Regions from separate parts of the Janthinobacterium sp. GMG1 genome, predicted to be linked through region 2. Evidence: riboswitches for the same ligand, from Rfam matches in the RefSeq annotation. Region 2 holds a riboswitch; the other holds the start of a gene.
What was found. A riboswitch is a leader RNA that binds a small molecule or an ion and turns the genes downstream of it on or off. The one in region 2 is predicted to bind thiamine pyrophosphate.
Positions count from the first base shown of each region.

Region 1: another riboswitch for thiamine pyrophosphate. It lies ahead of SJI03_RS19685 (TonB-dependent siderophore receptor); the one in region 2 lies ahead of thiC (phosphomethylpyrimidine synthase ThiC).

Region 1 is NZ_JAXQNT010000007.1:249,183-256,581, forward strand. It holds gene SJI03_RS19665 (TetR/AcrR family transcriptional regulator) at 1-435, opposite strand, end outside; gene SJI03_RS19670 (DUF2867 domain-containing protein) at 503-1,021, shown strand; gene pnuC (nicotinamide riboside transporter PnuC) at 1,096-1,707, shown strand; gene SJI03_RS19680 (ATP-binding protein) at 1,707-2,255, shown strand; gene SJI03_RS19685 (TonB-dependent siderophore receptor) at 2,252-4,417, opposite strand; TPP riboswitch at 4,503-4,600, opposite strand; gene SJI03_RS19690 (iron-containing alcohol dehydrogenase) at 4,667-5,824, opposite strand; gene SJI03_RS19695 (hypothetical protein) at 5,967-6,272, shown strand; gene SJI03_RS19700 (Imm26 family immunity protein) at 6,398-6,877, shown strand; gene SJI03_RS19705 (sensor histidine kinase) at 6,922-7,399, opposite strand, start outside.
Region 2 is NZ_JAXQNT010000016.1:112,558-119,956, forward strand. It holds gene SJI03_RS27520 (ATP-binding protein) at 1-1,418, shown strand, start outside; gene SJI03_RS27525 (response regulator) at 1,447-2,253, shown strand; gene SJI03_RS27530 (hypothetical protein) at 2,293-2,562, shown strand; TPP riboswitch at 2,646-2,761, shown strand; gene thiC (phosphomethylpyrimidine synthase ThiC) at 2,841-4,754, shown strand; gene thiS (sulfur carrier protein ThiS) at 4,775-4,978, shown strand; gene SJI03_RS27545 (thiazole synthase) at 5,004-5,798, shown strand; gene SJI03_RS27550 (hydroxymethylpyrimidine/phosphomethylpyrimidine kinase) at 5,807-6,562, shown strand; gene thiE (thiamine phosphate synthase) at 6,573-7,196, shown strand; gene SJI03_RS27560 (ANTAR domain-containing response regulator) at 7,264-7,399, shown strand, end outside.

The sequences.
Region 1 (7,399 bases), on a different contig from region 2:
CGCTTCGCACACGGCGGCGCCGGCCGTCTGCAGCACGTACTGGAAGCACGCCTGCGCCGCTTCCAGCAGGGCGGGGAACTGGCGCACGTCCTGGTGTTCGAACATCAGCCGGTAGTGGGCCGGTGCAGCCAGGGCGAATTCGATATATTGCTGGCCCAGCAGCTGGAAACGTTGTTCGGAGGGCAGGCTGCCCGGCGGCGGCAGTTCTGCCTCCCACTTGGCGATCAGGCTGGCGAAACCGGCCGCCGCCACGTCGGCCAGCAAGGCTTCCTTGCTGGGAAAGTGACGGTACACGGCGGCGATCGACACGCCCACCGTGCGCGCCAGTTCGCGCAGCGATAGGGTGGCGTCGTGCTGCTGCGCCAGTTGCGCGATGGTGGCGGCGACCAAGGTGTCGCGCAGGTTGCCGTGATGGTAAGTACTTGTGCTTGTCATGCTATGTTATCGCTGTTCACATTGTCGTGTATGATGCTCATGTTATCACTGAACACATGGAGAGCACATGCAAGAGATGAACAACGCTGTACGCGCCGTGGCCTTGCCGCCCGGCGCCAGCATCGCCCCCCTGTACCCAGGCAGCAACCTGGCCGACGCGTATGCCGTCGACCTGCCGACCGCGCAGGCGCGCCAGATGGACATGGAAAGCCTGGCGCGCGTGCTGCTGGGCAGCCAGCCGGGCTGGGCGCGCAAGCTGATGGTGGTGCGCGACGCCATCGTGGCGCGCTTCGGCATCCGCACGGCCAGGCAGATGGAAGCCCGGCCAGGCAAGCGCATCGGTATCTTCCGCATCTTTGCCGTCAGTGACGATGAAATCATCGTGGGCGAGGATGACAGCCACCTGGATTTCCGCCTGTCGGTGCTGCGCAACCGCGATGCGGGACCGCATGGCAGCGTCACCATGTCCAGCGTCGTGCATTGCCATAATGGGGTGGGGCGCGCCTACATTCTGGTGATCCGGCCTTTCCACAAGCTGATCGTGCAGCGTTCGCTGGCGCGCGCCGTCAAGGGCGGCTTCGCCTAAGCGCACTGAGCAGGCAATCTTGCTTATTCAGGGCTGGTATTGCATACTGCACCACCAGCCTCATCACGATTCCCATGAACGATACGCTTCTCCTGCTGGGTTTTGCCACCACGCCGCTTGAACTGATTTCCTTTGTCCTGGCACTGACAACCGTTGCGCTGAACATCCGCCAGAATCACTGGGCGTGGCTGTTCGCCATCATTTCCTCGGCCGCCTACGGTTTCGTGTTTTTCGAGTCGCGCCTGTATGGCGACATGGCCTTGCAGCTGCTGTTCATCAGCGTCTCGTTCTGGGGCTGGTACCAGTGGCTGCATCCGGCCAGCGGCGGCAAGACCCTGCCCGTCACGCGCCTCGATGGCCGCGGCTGGATGGCTTGCGCCGCAGGCTGGCTGGTCGGCTTCCTGCTGATCGCCTGGCTGCTGACGACGACGGACACGGACGTGCCCCATGCGGATGGTTTCCTCACGGCAGGCAGCCTGGTGGGGCAATTCCTGCTGTCGCGCAAGAAACTGGAAAACTGGATCGCCTGGATCGTCGTCGACGTGCTGTATGTGTGGCTGTACCTGCACAAGGGCCTGACCCTGACGGCCTTGCTGTACGCCTTCTTCGTCGTGATGGCCATCATCGGCTTGCTGGCGTGGAAAAAATCCGCCCCGGCCGCCCCCGGCGCGATGGTCCTCAAGTGATGGGCCACTGCGTGCGCGTGGCCATCCTGGGCGCGGAATCGTCGGGCAAGTCGACCCTGGCGGCCGCCCTGGCCGAGCGCTACGGCAGCGTCTGGGTACCGGAATACTTGCGCGAATTCGTCGAGACGCAGGGCAGGGTGCCCGTTGCGGCCGACCAGTATGGCATTGCTCGCACGCAAGTTGAGCGCGAAGCGGCAGCCGCCGCGCAAGCCCGTCACTTCCTGTTTTGCGATACGACGCCGTTGATGACGGTGGTCTACAGCCGCCATTATTTCCATGGCGCCGATGCGCCGCTGGCGGCGCTGGCCGATGCCACGAAGTACGATCTGACCCTGGTGACGGCGCCCGACAGTCCCTGGGTGGCCGACGGCTTGCAGCGCGAGTCGGAAGCCGTGCGCCAGCTGATCTACCGCTACCTGATCGACGAGCTCGACGCGCGCGGCATCGCCTACCACGTGCTGCACGACAGCCTGGAGGCGCGCCTGGAACAGGCGGCGCCCTTGCTGCGGCAGGCGCTCGCTGCAGCGCCTGCTATTTCCCTCAATTAAAAATCAAACTGCGCCGAAACCTTGAACGTGCGGCTGGCGCCCGGATACAGATAGCCGTCCGATTCCGGCGTCACGTCGCGCCAGTAGAACTTGTCCGCCACGTTGTTGACGCTGGCGCGCAGCACGGCGCGCGTGCCGGCGATGCGCGTGGCCCAGGCGGCGCCCAGGTTGAACACGTTGTACGACGGCACGAAGGTCGTGTTGTTGTACTCAAACGCTTTCTTGCCCGCAAATTCCCAGCTGCCATTCACGCTCAAGCCCGCCACCTGTTGCACGGCGTAGTCCGCATGCACGGCCGCCTTGAAGGCCGGCACGTTGGGCACGCGCTTGCCGTCGAGGTCCGCATTGCCCGTGCCTGACTGCTGGCTGTTCAGGGCCGTCACGGAAGCGCCCAGGCTCAGGTTGGACGATGCCTTGCCCTGGGCCGACAATTCCAGGCCACGGTGCTGGGCCTGGCCTTCGCGCACGAAGTTATATTTTTTTGGCTGCAATTCCAGCGGCTGGTTGAATTCCAGGCCCTTGCGGATCTGGAACAGGCTGGCCGCCACCATGAAGTCCGGCGTCACATCCATTTTCACGCCGAGTTCGATTTGCTTCGAACGGCTGGGCGACAATTCCACGTTGGCGTTCTCCGCCTTGCGGTCGGCCGTGCCGCCATGTTCCATGCCCTGCGAATAGGCCGCATACACGGACAGATTGTCAAGCGGGGTGTAGACGAGCGAAACGTTGGGCAGCAGGAAATCGTGCTTGGCGCGGATTTCCGTGTCGGCCTTCAGCACATACTGGTAGCCATCGACATTGATATGGCGCAAGCCGCCATGCAGCTTCCAATTTGGCGCCAGGCTGACGATATCCTGCACGAAGACGGAGTTTTCCGTATCCTTGCGCACCAGGCGCACGGGGCCTTGCACGCCTGTCGACATGTCGACGATCTGCGGGCGGTAGATATTGCTCACGCCAGCCCAGTCGTACACGTACAGGCCGGCGCGGTCCTTGCGGCGGAAGGTTGAGACGCCGGCCGTGAATTCATTGCGCAGCGAGCCGGTGGCGAACTTGCCCTGGATCATGGCTTGCGCGCTCAGCGGCTTTTTCGTCTCGCCCAGGCTGCGGTAGTCATACACGTCGTAGTCGCCATTGCCGCAAAAGCCCGGGTACAGGTCTTGTGCGCTGCAGCCGTACGGGAAGGCCGTGTAGTCGTCGCGCTTGAACGAGTGCTGGTTGGCCGACAGGGTGGCGTGCCAGTCGTCATTGAAGGCGTACTGGAAGCGCAGGCCGATATTGCTGGTGACGGTTTCCACGGGGCGCGTCCACGGCTGCAGGTTGAGCATGGCATCGGCGCTGATGCCGGTTGGCAAAGTTGTATTGTTCAGCAGCTGGAAGCCGGGCGCCGTCGCCTGCGCCTTGTCCTGGTAGTCGGCATCGAGTTGCAGCAGGGCCTGCGGCGAAATCTGCCAGTCGAAGGCGCCGGAAATAAATTTGCGGTTGCCGTCGGCGCCCTTGATGTAGGAGCGCAGGCGCTCGGCCGCCACGTTGACGCGGTAGCCGAAGCGCGTGTCTTCCAGGCGGCCGCCCAGGTCGATGGCGCCATACAGGGTGCCCCGCTCGCGCGCTTCGACGGTGACGGTGCGCAATGGCGCGGCGGTCGGGCGCTTGACAATGAAGTCGATCACGCCGCCCGGCGCGGCCACGCCTGCCTGCAAGCCGGCCAGGCCCTTCAGCACTTCGATGCGTTCCTTGTTTTCCAGCGGAATTTGCGTGTCGCCGGGAATGGCCACGCCATCCTTGCGGTAGCTGGAATTGTTGTCGAGCTTGAAGCCGCGGATGGAAAATTGTTCCGCATAGCCGACGGCGTTGTAGGCGTCATTGATGCTGGTGTCTAGCTTGACGGCATCGCTGAGATTGCGAATTTGCAAGTCCTGCATGTCTTTTTGCGAAATGACGGTGACGGACGCCGGCGTCTGCAGCAGCGGCGCGTCGGAAAAACCGCCCACGGAGGCGCGCTTGGCGGCTGGCGCCTTGCTGGCCGTGACGACGACTTCGGCCATGCTTTGGGCCTGCGGGTCTACGGCTTCGGCGGTGTCATTTGCGGCCAGGGCGGGTGCGGCAAACGCGTGCAGGATCGCCAGGGTCAGTACAGAAACAGATAAATTCGGTGTGGACATAGATTGCTCGTGGTTCAAGCCGACTCGGTAAAGAGCACGGCAGGCTGCTTGTTCGGCTGGCGCCAACGCAGGAGCTATCAAAGGAGGGAGGTACTTTGCGCTTTCCTTCGCTGGCATTATCCAGATCAGGTACGAAGGGTATCTCTCACCCGGATGACTGCTCCAGGACCCCTAGCGAAATGACAGCTTAGCATGAACCACGGCCAGCTGTCCCGCTGGCTGACCGTTTTACAACAGTGTAGCTGGAATCTATAAACTGAGTTCCAGCACCTTGCGGCTGACGGTCGGCGTCACTTCACGCTGTTCGCCCAGCGCCGTCATGCCGTGCGCTTCGAGGGCGGAGACGACGGCGTCCACGCTGGCGTGATTCAGGCCATAGTCGGCCAGGCGCGTCTTGACGCCCATGTGGCGGAAGAAGAATTCCGTGCGCGCAATGGCCGCCTCGATGCGGCCATCCTCGTCGCCGCCGTCGAGGCCCCAGACGCGGGCCGCGTACTGCAGCAGCTTGGCGCGCTTAGCCTGCTTGCGCACGCGCAACATGCTGGGCAGGATGATGGCCAGGGTCTGTGCATGGTCAAGCTCGTACAAGGCCGTCAATTCGTGGCCGATGGCGTGCGTGGACCAGTCCTGTGGCACGCCCACGCCGATCAGGCCGTTCAAGGCCAGGGTGGCGCTCCACATCACGTTGGCGCGCACGTCGTAGTCGTCCGGGTGCGACAGCGCCTTCGGGCCTTCCTCGATCAGGGTCAATAAAATGCCTTCGGCGAAGCGGTCCTGCACGGATGCGTTCACAGGGTAGGTCAGATACTGTTCCATCACATGCGCAAACGCATCGACGACGCCATTGCCCACCTGGCGCAGCGGCAAGGTGAACGTTTTCGACGGGTCCAGCACGGAGAATTTAGGATATACCTTGCGGCTCATGAACGAGCGCTTTTCCTGCGTGGCCTTGCGCGTGATCACGGCCGAACCATTCATTTCGGAACCCGTGGCCGGCAAGGTCAATACGGTGCCGAAGGGCAGGGCGGCCTCGACGATCTTGCCGCCTTTCGCCAGGATGTCCCACGCCACGCCTTCGTGCAGGGCGGCCGCGGCGATGAACTTGGTGCCATCGACCACGGAACCGCCGCCGACGGCCAGCAGGAAATCGATGCGCTCGCTTTTCACCATGGCCACGGCCTGCATCAGGGTTTCATAGCTGGGATTGGGTTCGATGCCGGCAAATTCCAGCACCGTATGGCCGGCCAGCGCCGCCTTGACTTCATCGTAGACGCCGTTCTGCTTGATGCTGCCGCCGCCGTAGGTCATCAGGACCCGCGCCTGCGGCGGGATCAGGCTGGCGATGGCGGCGATCTGGCCCTGGCCGAAAAGGATTTGCGTCGGATTGTAAAAGTCGAAATTGAACATGGGGCTCCTGCCGCTTGGGTTTAGGCTGTTGCTGAGCCATGATTATGGCCGAACAGGTGGAAACGTGTCGTGGACGCTTGAGCTTTTCGTCCGCGCGGTGGAGAATGCAGCCGATGTCACCACCACGCGAAAAGGAATGCGCATGACCAACGTCCCACTGGAAGAATCCGGCTTGCCGGCCACCGCGCTCGACATGCACCGCGCCATCGGCGCCACCATCGCCGCACTGCAGGCGCTGGACCTGAACAGTCAGCGCTTCGAGGCGTGCACGGACCCGGAACTGCGCCGCGTGCTGGCGCATGCGGGCGACACCAGCCGCAAGGAAGCGGCCATGCTGCTTGAATGGATGCGCCGCCGCGATGCGCGCCTGGACACGGCCATGAAGGAAGCGCTGTTCAAGGCGGGGCCGATAGTTGCCCAGTATCACTATGACGAGAAAATATTGTAACTATTGGTTTGTTGCTGTGGCGTACCATGCGCCACTTTCGCCTTGCTTCGCGTAGACTGTGCCCCTAATTAAATTGAACGTCGGATAGCAGCGGCTGTCCGGTGTATTCCAGGGGGCTTTAAGAAATGAAATCATTACCATACCGAGAAGGCAGCTGGTTTGCCGTGCCCTTGCCGGGCGGCGGCTATGCCGTCGGCGTGGTGGCGCGCAGGGCGCCTGCCGGGCGCATCATGCTGGCGTATATGTTCGGGCCGAAGCGCGACAGCCTGCCCACGCTCGATGAGCTGGAAGGCTTGCGCCCGGAACAGGCCGTGCGCCGCCTGCGCACGGGCGACATGGCCCTGCTCAACGAGCGCTGGCCCCTGCTGGGTGACAGCCTCCACTGGGAGCGCGACGCCTGGCCCATGCCGGCCTTTATCCGCCGCAACGAATCCCTGCAGCGCGCCTGGCGCGCCAGCTATGCGGACGCCGACCCTGCCAAGCTGAACCGTGAAGAATCGATCCCCTTCGATACGCCGGGCATGGAAAGCGATTCCCTGTACGGCTACGGGGCGACGGAATTGCTGATGAATAAATTGCTGGCGCAGGAGCAGGCGTCGGCCTGATGACACGGGGCCAGTCCCGACGGGACTGACCCCGGCATGTCAAGTCACGCCGCTGGCAAGCTGATCTGAAACGCCAGGCCGCCGCCTTCGCGGTTGCGCACTTGCAATTCGGCGCCATGGCGCAGCAGCACGCGGTCGACGATGGCCAGGCCCAGGCCGGCGCCGTTTGCCTGCCCGCGCGCCGTGTCGAGGCGGGTGAACGGCTTCATCAGCTGCTCGATTTTTTCCGCCGGCACGCCCGTGCCATGGTCCTGTACCTCGATGATCACCTTTTTCGCGCCGTGGCTGGTGCGCACCTGGCAGGCGATGTCGATTTCCGTCACGTCGCTGCCCGGCGTCTTGCCATAGCGGCGCGCATTTTCGATCAGGTTGTTCAGCACGCGGCGCAGGTCGGTGGGGTTGCCCATCGCATGCGCGCCGTCGGCGATGCTGGCGTTGATCTTCACGTCCGGCAGGCGCATCGCTTCGCGCGTCATGTCAGTCAGCAAGCCACTGAGGTCGACGTCCGTAAAGCTCGACGCT
Region 2 (7,399 bases):
TCGAAGACATTTATGAACTCACCTACATCCGCAAGGATGGCAGCCGCTTCCCCGCCATCGTTTCCGTGACGGCCTTGCGCGACGTGCAGAACAAGGTCATCGGTTACTTGCTGATCGGCACTGACAATACGGCACGCAAGCAGGTCGAGGCGGAACAGGCGCTGCTGGACCAGCGCCTGCGCGAACAGCAGGCGTACACGCGCTCGCTGGTCGAGACCAACAATGCCGAACTGAAGAAGGCGCGCCTGGTGGCGGAAAAGGCCAACCGTGCCAAGTCCGAATTCCTGTCGAGCATGAGCCACGAATTGCGCACGCCCCTGAATGCCGTGCTGGGCTTTGCGCAGCTGATGGCGTCCGACGTGCCGCCGCCCACCGTGCCGCAACAACGCTCGATCGAACAGATCCTCAAGGGCGGCTGGTATCTCTTGCGTTTGATCAATGAAATCCTCGACCTGGCCATGATCGAATCGGGCAAGGTTACCTTGTCGCAGGAAGCGATGTCCCTGCTTGACGTGCTGCAGGATTGCCAGGCGATGATCGCGCCGCAGGCGGAAAAGCGCGGCATCAGCCTGCATTTCCCCCGCTGCGGCGAAGCCTATTTCGTGCATGCGGACCGCACGCGCGTGAAACAGGTGATGATCAACCTGTTGTCGAACGCCATCAAATACAACCAGGGTGGCGGTTCCGTCACTGTCGACTGCAGCCAGCGCGGCGCAAAGGTACGGGTCAGCGTGCGCGACAGCGGCGCCGGCCTCGATGCGGGACAGGTTGCCCAGCTGTTCCAGCCCTTCAACCGCCTGGGACAGGAAAACAGCACGGAAGAGGGCACGGGCATCGGCCTGGTCGTCACCAAGCAGCTGATCGAATTGATGGGCGGCACCATCGGCGTCGACAGCACGGTCGGCGTGGGCACCACCTTCTGGTTCGAGCTGGCCGCCACCAGCGCGCCGGCACTGGTACTGGGGCGCGGCGACGCGCTGCCGCAGGTGCCGGAAGCGCAGGAAAGCCAGCGTACCTTGCTGTACGTGGAAGACAATCCCGCCAATCTGGCGCTGGTGGAGCAATTGATCGCCCGCCGCAGCGATTTGAAGTTGCTCACGGCCATCGATGCGCACCTGGGTATCGACCTGGCGCGCACGTATCAGCCGGACGTGATCTTGATGGACATCAACCTGCCCGGTATCAGCGGCTTCGGCGCCTTGCATATCCTGCACAACGACCCGCTCACCAGCCACATTCCCGTGATGGCGCTGTCGGCCAACGCCGTGCCGCGCGACATCGAGAAAGGCCTGGAAGCGGGTTTCTTCCGCTACCTGACCAAGCCGATCAAGGTGGTCGAATTCATGGATGCGCTCGATGTGGCCCTGCACCACGCGGCCGCGCTCGGCCTGGCCGATGACTCTCACGTAATACGCTAATTCAGCACTTATTTTTAGGAATACCGCCATGCTTCAAGCCACCGAGATCCTGAACGCCAGCATCCTCATCGTTGATGACCAGGAGGCGAACGTCATGCTGCTGGAACAGGTGCTGCGCAATGCCGGCTATACGCGCATCACGTCCACCATGGATCCGCAAGCCGTGCGCGCGTTGCACCAGCAGCACCGCTATGACCTGATCCTGCTCGACTTGCAGATGCCGGAAATGGATGGTTTTGAAGTCATGGAAGGCTTGCGCGACATCGAGGCGGGCAGCTATCTGCCCGTGCTGGTGATCACGGCACAGCCGGGCCACAAGCTGCGCGCGCTGCAGGCCGGCGCCAAGGATTTCGTCAGCAAGCCCTTCGACCTGGTGGAAGTCAAGACCCGCATCCACAACATGCTGGAAGTGCGCCTGCTGTACCAGAAGCTGGCCGAATACAACAAGTCGCTGGAGCAGATGGTGGAAGAGCGCACGGCGGAGTTGCGCGAAAGCGAAGCGCGTTTCCAGCGCTTCACGGAACTGTCGTCCGACTGGTACTGGGAGCAAGATGCGCAGGGTAACCTGACGCGCTTTTCCGGCCCCGTGGCTGAAATGCTGGGCATCGGCAGCGAGGAAGAGCCGCAGCGCTGGAACGCCACCGAGCGCGCCTTGCTCGATGCAAAAATCGCCGCGCGCGAACCGTTTCTCGATTTTATCTACAGCCGCGCCAACCTCGACGGCAGCACGCAGTACTTGCAGGTGAGCGGTGAACCGATGTTCGACACGGGCAGCCGCTTCATCGGCTACCGCGGCATCGGCCTCGATGTCACGGAGCGCCATCGCAGCGCCTGATTTATACTTGCTGCTATCCATATCCACAAGGAAAGCATCATGGCTGACAAATCGCCCCCGGCAACGCCGCAGCAATACTGGTTCCCCGCCAAGACCTATGGCTGGGGCTGGGGCTTGCCCATCACTTGGCAAGGCTGGCTGGTGTTCCTGGCCGCACTGGCGCTGTTCGCCTGCGGCGCCTTCCTGTTCCCGCCGCAAGACTCGCTGGCGCTGTACATCATCTATGAAGCGGCCATCGTTGCCGTGCTCATTTTCATCTGCCAGATGAAGGGCGAACCGACCAGCTGGCGCTGGGGCAAGAAGAAGTAGCGCGATGTACAAAGACGACACCTGCAAGAAATCATCTGGCCGCGCGGCGTGAACCGCGTATAATTGGCTCGCTGCCGCAAGGTGGCAAACGCTAGGGGTCCTGCCTTTCGCTGTGGAAACACAGTGCAAGCGCGGGTGAGAAATACCCTCCGAACCTGATCTGGATAATGCCAGCGAAGGGAAGCTTTAGGATGAACGCACCCCGCCTTTCCGCGTGCGCAATTCCGAACCTCCTTAGCTGGCTCCAGGCTTAAAAATAGTCTAGCCAAGGAGCCAAAATGAACGCCAACCCGAAATTCCTCTCCGCCACCGCCACGGTCGACGAAGCCGCCATCGCGCCGCTGCCCAATTCGCGCAAGATCTATGTGCAAGGCAGCCGTCCCGACATCCGCGTGCCCATGCGCGAGATCAGCCAGTCCGACACGGAAGCGTCGTTCGGCGGCGAAAAGAATCCGCCGATCTACGTGTATGACACGTCCGGTCCCTACACGGATCCGGACGTGCAGATCGACATCCGCTCCGGCCTCGATACGCCGCGTTTGCCGTGGATCATGGAGCGGGCCGACACGGAAGAATTGCCCGGCCCGACCTCCGACTATGGCATCGCCCGCCTGGCAGACCCGAAACTGGCCGAGCTGCGCTTCAATTTGCACCGCAAGCCGCGCCGCGCCATGGCCGGCAAGAACGTGACGCAAATGCATTACGCGAGGCGCGGCATCATCACGCCGGAAATGGAGTTCGTCGCCATCCGCGAAAACATGCGTCGCCAGGAGTATCTGCAAGAGCTGAAAGCCTCCGGCCCCATGGGCGAGCGCCTGGCCGAGCTGATGGGCCGCCAGCATCCGGGCCAGTCGTTTGGCGCCAGCATCCCGGCCGAGATCACGCCGGAATTCGTGCGCGAGGAAATCGCCCGCGGCCGCGCCATCATTCCCGCCAACATCAATCACCCGGAAGTCGAGCCGATGATCATCGGCCGCAATTTCCTGGTGAAAATTAACGCGAATATTGGCAATTCGGCCGTCACCTCGTCGATCGGCGAGGAAGTGGAAAAGATGACCTGGGCCATCCGCTGGGGCGGCGATAACGTGATGGACTTGTCCACGGGCAAGCATATCCACGAGACGCGTGAATGGATCGTGCGCAACAGTCCCGTGCCGATCGGCACCGTGCCCATCTACCAGGCGCTGGAAAAGGTGAATGGCAAGGCCGAAGATTTGACGTGGGAAATCTTCCGCGACACCCTGATCGAGCAGGCCGAGCAGGGCGTCGACTATTTCACCATCCATGCAGGCGTGCTGCTGCGCTATGTGCCGATGACGGCCAAGCGCCTGACGGGCATCGTTTCGCGCGGCGGCTCCATCATGGCGAAATGGTGCCTGGCGCACCACCAGGAATCGTTCCTGTACACGCATTTCGAAGAAATCTGCGAAATCATGAAGGCGTATGACGTGTCGTTCTCGCTGGGCGACGGCTTGCGTCCCGGCTCCATCTATGACGCCAACGACGAAGCGCAGCTGGGCGAACTGAAAACCCTGGGCGAGCTGACGCAAGTTGCCTGGAAACACGACGTGCAAGTGATGATCGAAGGCCCGGGCCACGTGCCGATGCAGTTGATCAAGGAAAACATGGACTTGCAGCTGGAACAGTGCGGCGAAGCGCCGTTCTACACCCTGGGACCGCTGACCACCGATATCGCGCCCGGCTACGACCACATCACCTCGGGCATCGGCGCGGCCATGATCGGCTGGTACGGCACGGCCATGCTGTGCTACGTGACGCCGAAGGAACACCTGGGCCTGCCCAACAAGGCGGACGTCAAGGATGGCATCATCACCTACAAGATTGCGGCGCATGCGGCCGACCTGGCCAAGGGGCATCCGGGCGCGCAAATCCGCGACAACGCGCTGTCGAAAGCACGCTTCGAATTCCGCTGGGATGACCAGTTCAACATCGGCCTGGACCCGGACAAGGCGCGCGAATTCCACGATGAAACCCTGCCCAAGGATTCGGCCAAGGTGGCGCATTTCTGCTCCATGTGTGGCCCCCACTTCTGCTCGATGAAAATCACGCAGGAAGTGCGCGAATATGCGGCCGGCATGGGCATCGCGGAAGACAAGGCGCTCAAGCAAGGCATGGAAATCAAGGCTATCGAATTCATCAAGAACGGCGCCGAGCTGTACCGCAAGGTCTGAAGGAGAGCGTGATGCCTGCATTGATATCCATCACGCTCAACGGCGCGCCGCACCAGGTGCCGCCGGGGCAAACCCTGGACCAGCTGATCGCCGCGCTGTCGCTGGAAAACCAGGCGCTGGCGCTGGCCGTCAACCGCAATGTCGTGCCGCGCAAGGCGTGGCCGGGACAGGTCTTGCAAGTACAAGACCAGGTTGAGATCGTACGCGCGATTGGCGGCGGCTAAGTTCAGAATAGACAAGGAAGAACACATGAATACCGCAACACATAACGACCTGCTGACCATCGCAGGCAAACAGTATCAATCGCGCTTGTTGGTGGGCAGCGGCAAGTACAAGGATTTGCCGCAGACGCGCGAAGCGACGGATGCGGCCGAGGCGCAGATCATCACGGTGGCGATCCGCAGGGTGAATATTGGCCAGGACCCGAACGCGCCCAGTCTGCTCGATTTCGTGCCGCCCGACCAGTACACGATTCTCCCGAACACGGCCGGCTGCTACAACGCCAAAGACGCCGTCTACACCCTGCAGCTGGCGCGTGAACTGCTGGGCGGGCGCAATCTGGTGAAACTGGAAGTGCTGGGCGATGAAAAGACCCTGTTTCCGCACATGCCGGAAACCCTGGTCGCGGCCGAAGCGCTCGTCAAGGATGGCTTTGACGTGATGGTCTATTGCAGCGACGATCCCATCCAGGCGAAGATCCTGGAAGACATTGGCTGCGTGGCGGTCATGCCGCTCGCTTCCCTGATCGGCTCGGGCATGGGCATTTTGAATCCGTGGAACTTGTCGCTGATCATCGACCAGGCGAAGGTGCCCGTGCTGGTGGACGCGGGCGTGGGCACGGCGTCGGATGCGGCCATTGCCATGGAGCTCGGTTGCGACGGCGTGCTGATGAATACGGCCATTGCCGGCGCGCGCGACCCCGTGCGCATGGCGCATGCGATGAAGCTGGCCGTGCGGGCCGGGCGCGAAGCGTTTTTGGCCGGCCGCATGCCGCGTAAATTCGCCGCGTCGCCGTCGTCGCCGATGGCGGGTCGCCTGGCGTGATGGTGCCGATGCGCCGCACTGTGCTCGTGTTTGCCGGCGCCGACCCGTCGGGTGGCGCCGGCATCGCCGCCGATATCGTGGCGATTGCCGCGCAGGGCGCGCATGCCTTGCCCGTCATCACGGCATTGACGGTGCAGGACAACGACAGGGTTTTTGGCGTGGAAGCGGTGGCGCCGGAATTGCTGCGCCGCCAGGCGCTGGCGCTGATCGACAAGATCGCCATCGATGCGGTGAAGATCGGCATTCCCGGCAGCGCCGCGAATGCGGCCGTCATTGCGCAACTGATCGCGCAATTGCGGCTGGCCCGCCCAAGCTTGCCTGTCGTGCTCGACCCCGTGCTGGCCAGCGGCCATGGCGACGTGCTCAGCCGGGACGACGCCGTGCTGGCGCTGGCGCCCTTGCTGCCGGTGACGACCGTCATCGTACCGAACGGGCCGGAAGCGCTGGCCCTGGGTGGCGCAGAAAACTTGCGCGCGCAAGGTTGCTCCAATGTGCTGGTGACGGGCGGCCATGGCGACGGCGAGGTGATCGTCAACCGCTGGTTTGACGGCGCTGGCGGCGAGCGCGAGTGGCGCTGGCCGCGCCTGCCCGGTGAATTCCACGGCAGCGGCTGCACTTTGGCGTCCGCCATCGCTGCGCGCCTGGCACTGGGACAGACATTGCCTGAAGCGCTTGATCTGGCGCAACGCTATTGCCATGCGGCCCTGGCCGGTGCGTATGCGATTGCGCCAGGTCAACTCATGCCGCAACGATTCATTCAATAAGGAAAACATCATGCGTGGACTGTATCTGGTCACCCCGAACTGGGACGACACCGACCGCCTGCTCGACGTGAGCGAGCAAGCTTTGCAGGAAGGCGTGGCCCTGCTGCAATACCGCCACAAGAGCGCCGAGGCGGAGCAGCGGCGCGAACAGGCGGGCGCCTTGCTGGCGCTGGCCCGCAAATATGGCGTGCCTTTCATCATCAATGATTTTATCGAGCTGTGCGAAGAGCTCGACGCGGACGGCGTGCATGTGGGCGGCACGGATGCGTCCGTGGCGCAGGTGCGCGCGCGCCTGGGCAAGGACAAGATCGTCGGAGCTTCCTGCTATGGCGACCTGGCCCTGGCACTGACGGCCGAGGCGGGCGGCGCCAGCTACGTGGCCTTCGGCGGCTTTTATCCGTCACTGGTAAAAAAGTATCCGGTCACGACGCCCCTGGATATCGTGCTGCAAGCCAAGCGCGAGATTGCCTTGCCCTGCGTGGTGATCGGCGGCATGACGCCGGAGAACGCGGCGCCGCTGGTTGCGCGTGGCGCCGACATGGTGGCGGCCATCACTAGCGTCTATCAAGCGGACGATGTGGATATTGCGATGCAGCAATTCAATCTGCTATTTGCGCATGCAGGGGAGGCGTGAGGGGACGGATTTGGCGAATAATCGGCATATAATATGAGCATCATTCATTACCGAGGTCCCTTTGCCCATGAGTCAGCCAGCCGCCGCGAAACGCCTTATCCTGATCGTTGACGATGACCAGCTCCTGTTGGAATTCCTCGGCGAAGTCCTGCGCCATGCCGGCTACGAGACAGCCCTGGCCCATTCGGCCGAAGTAGCGCTGC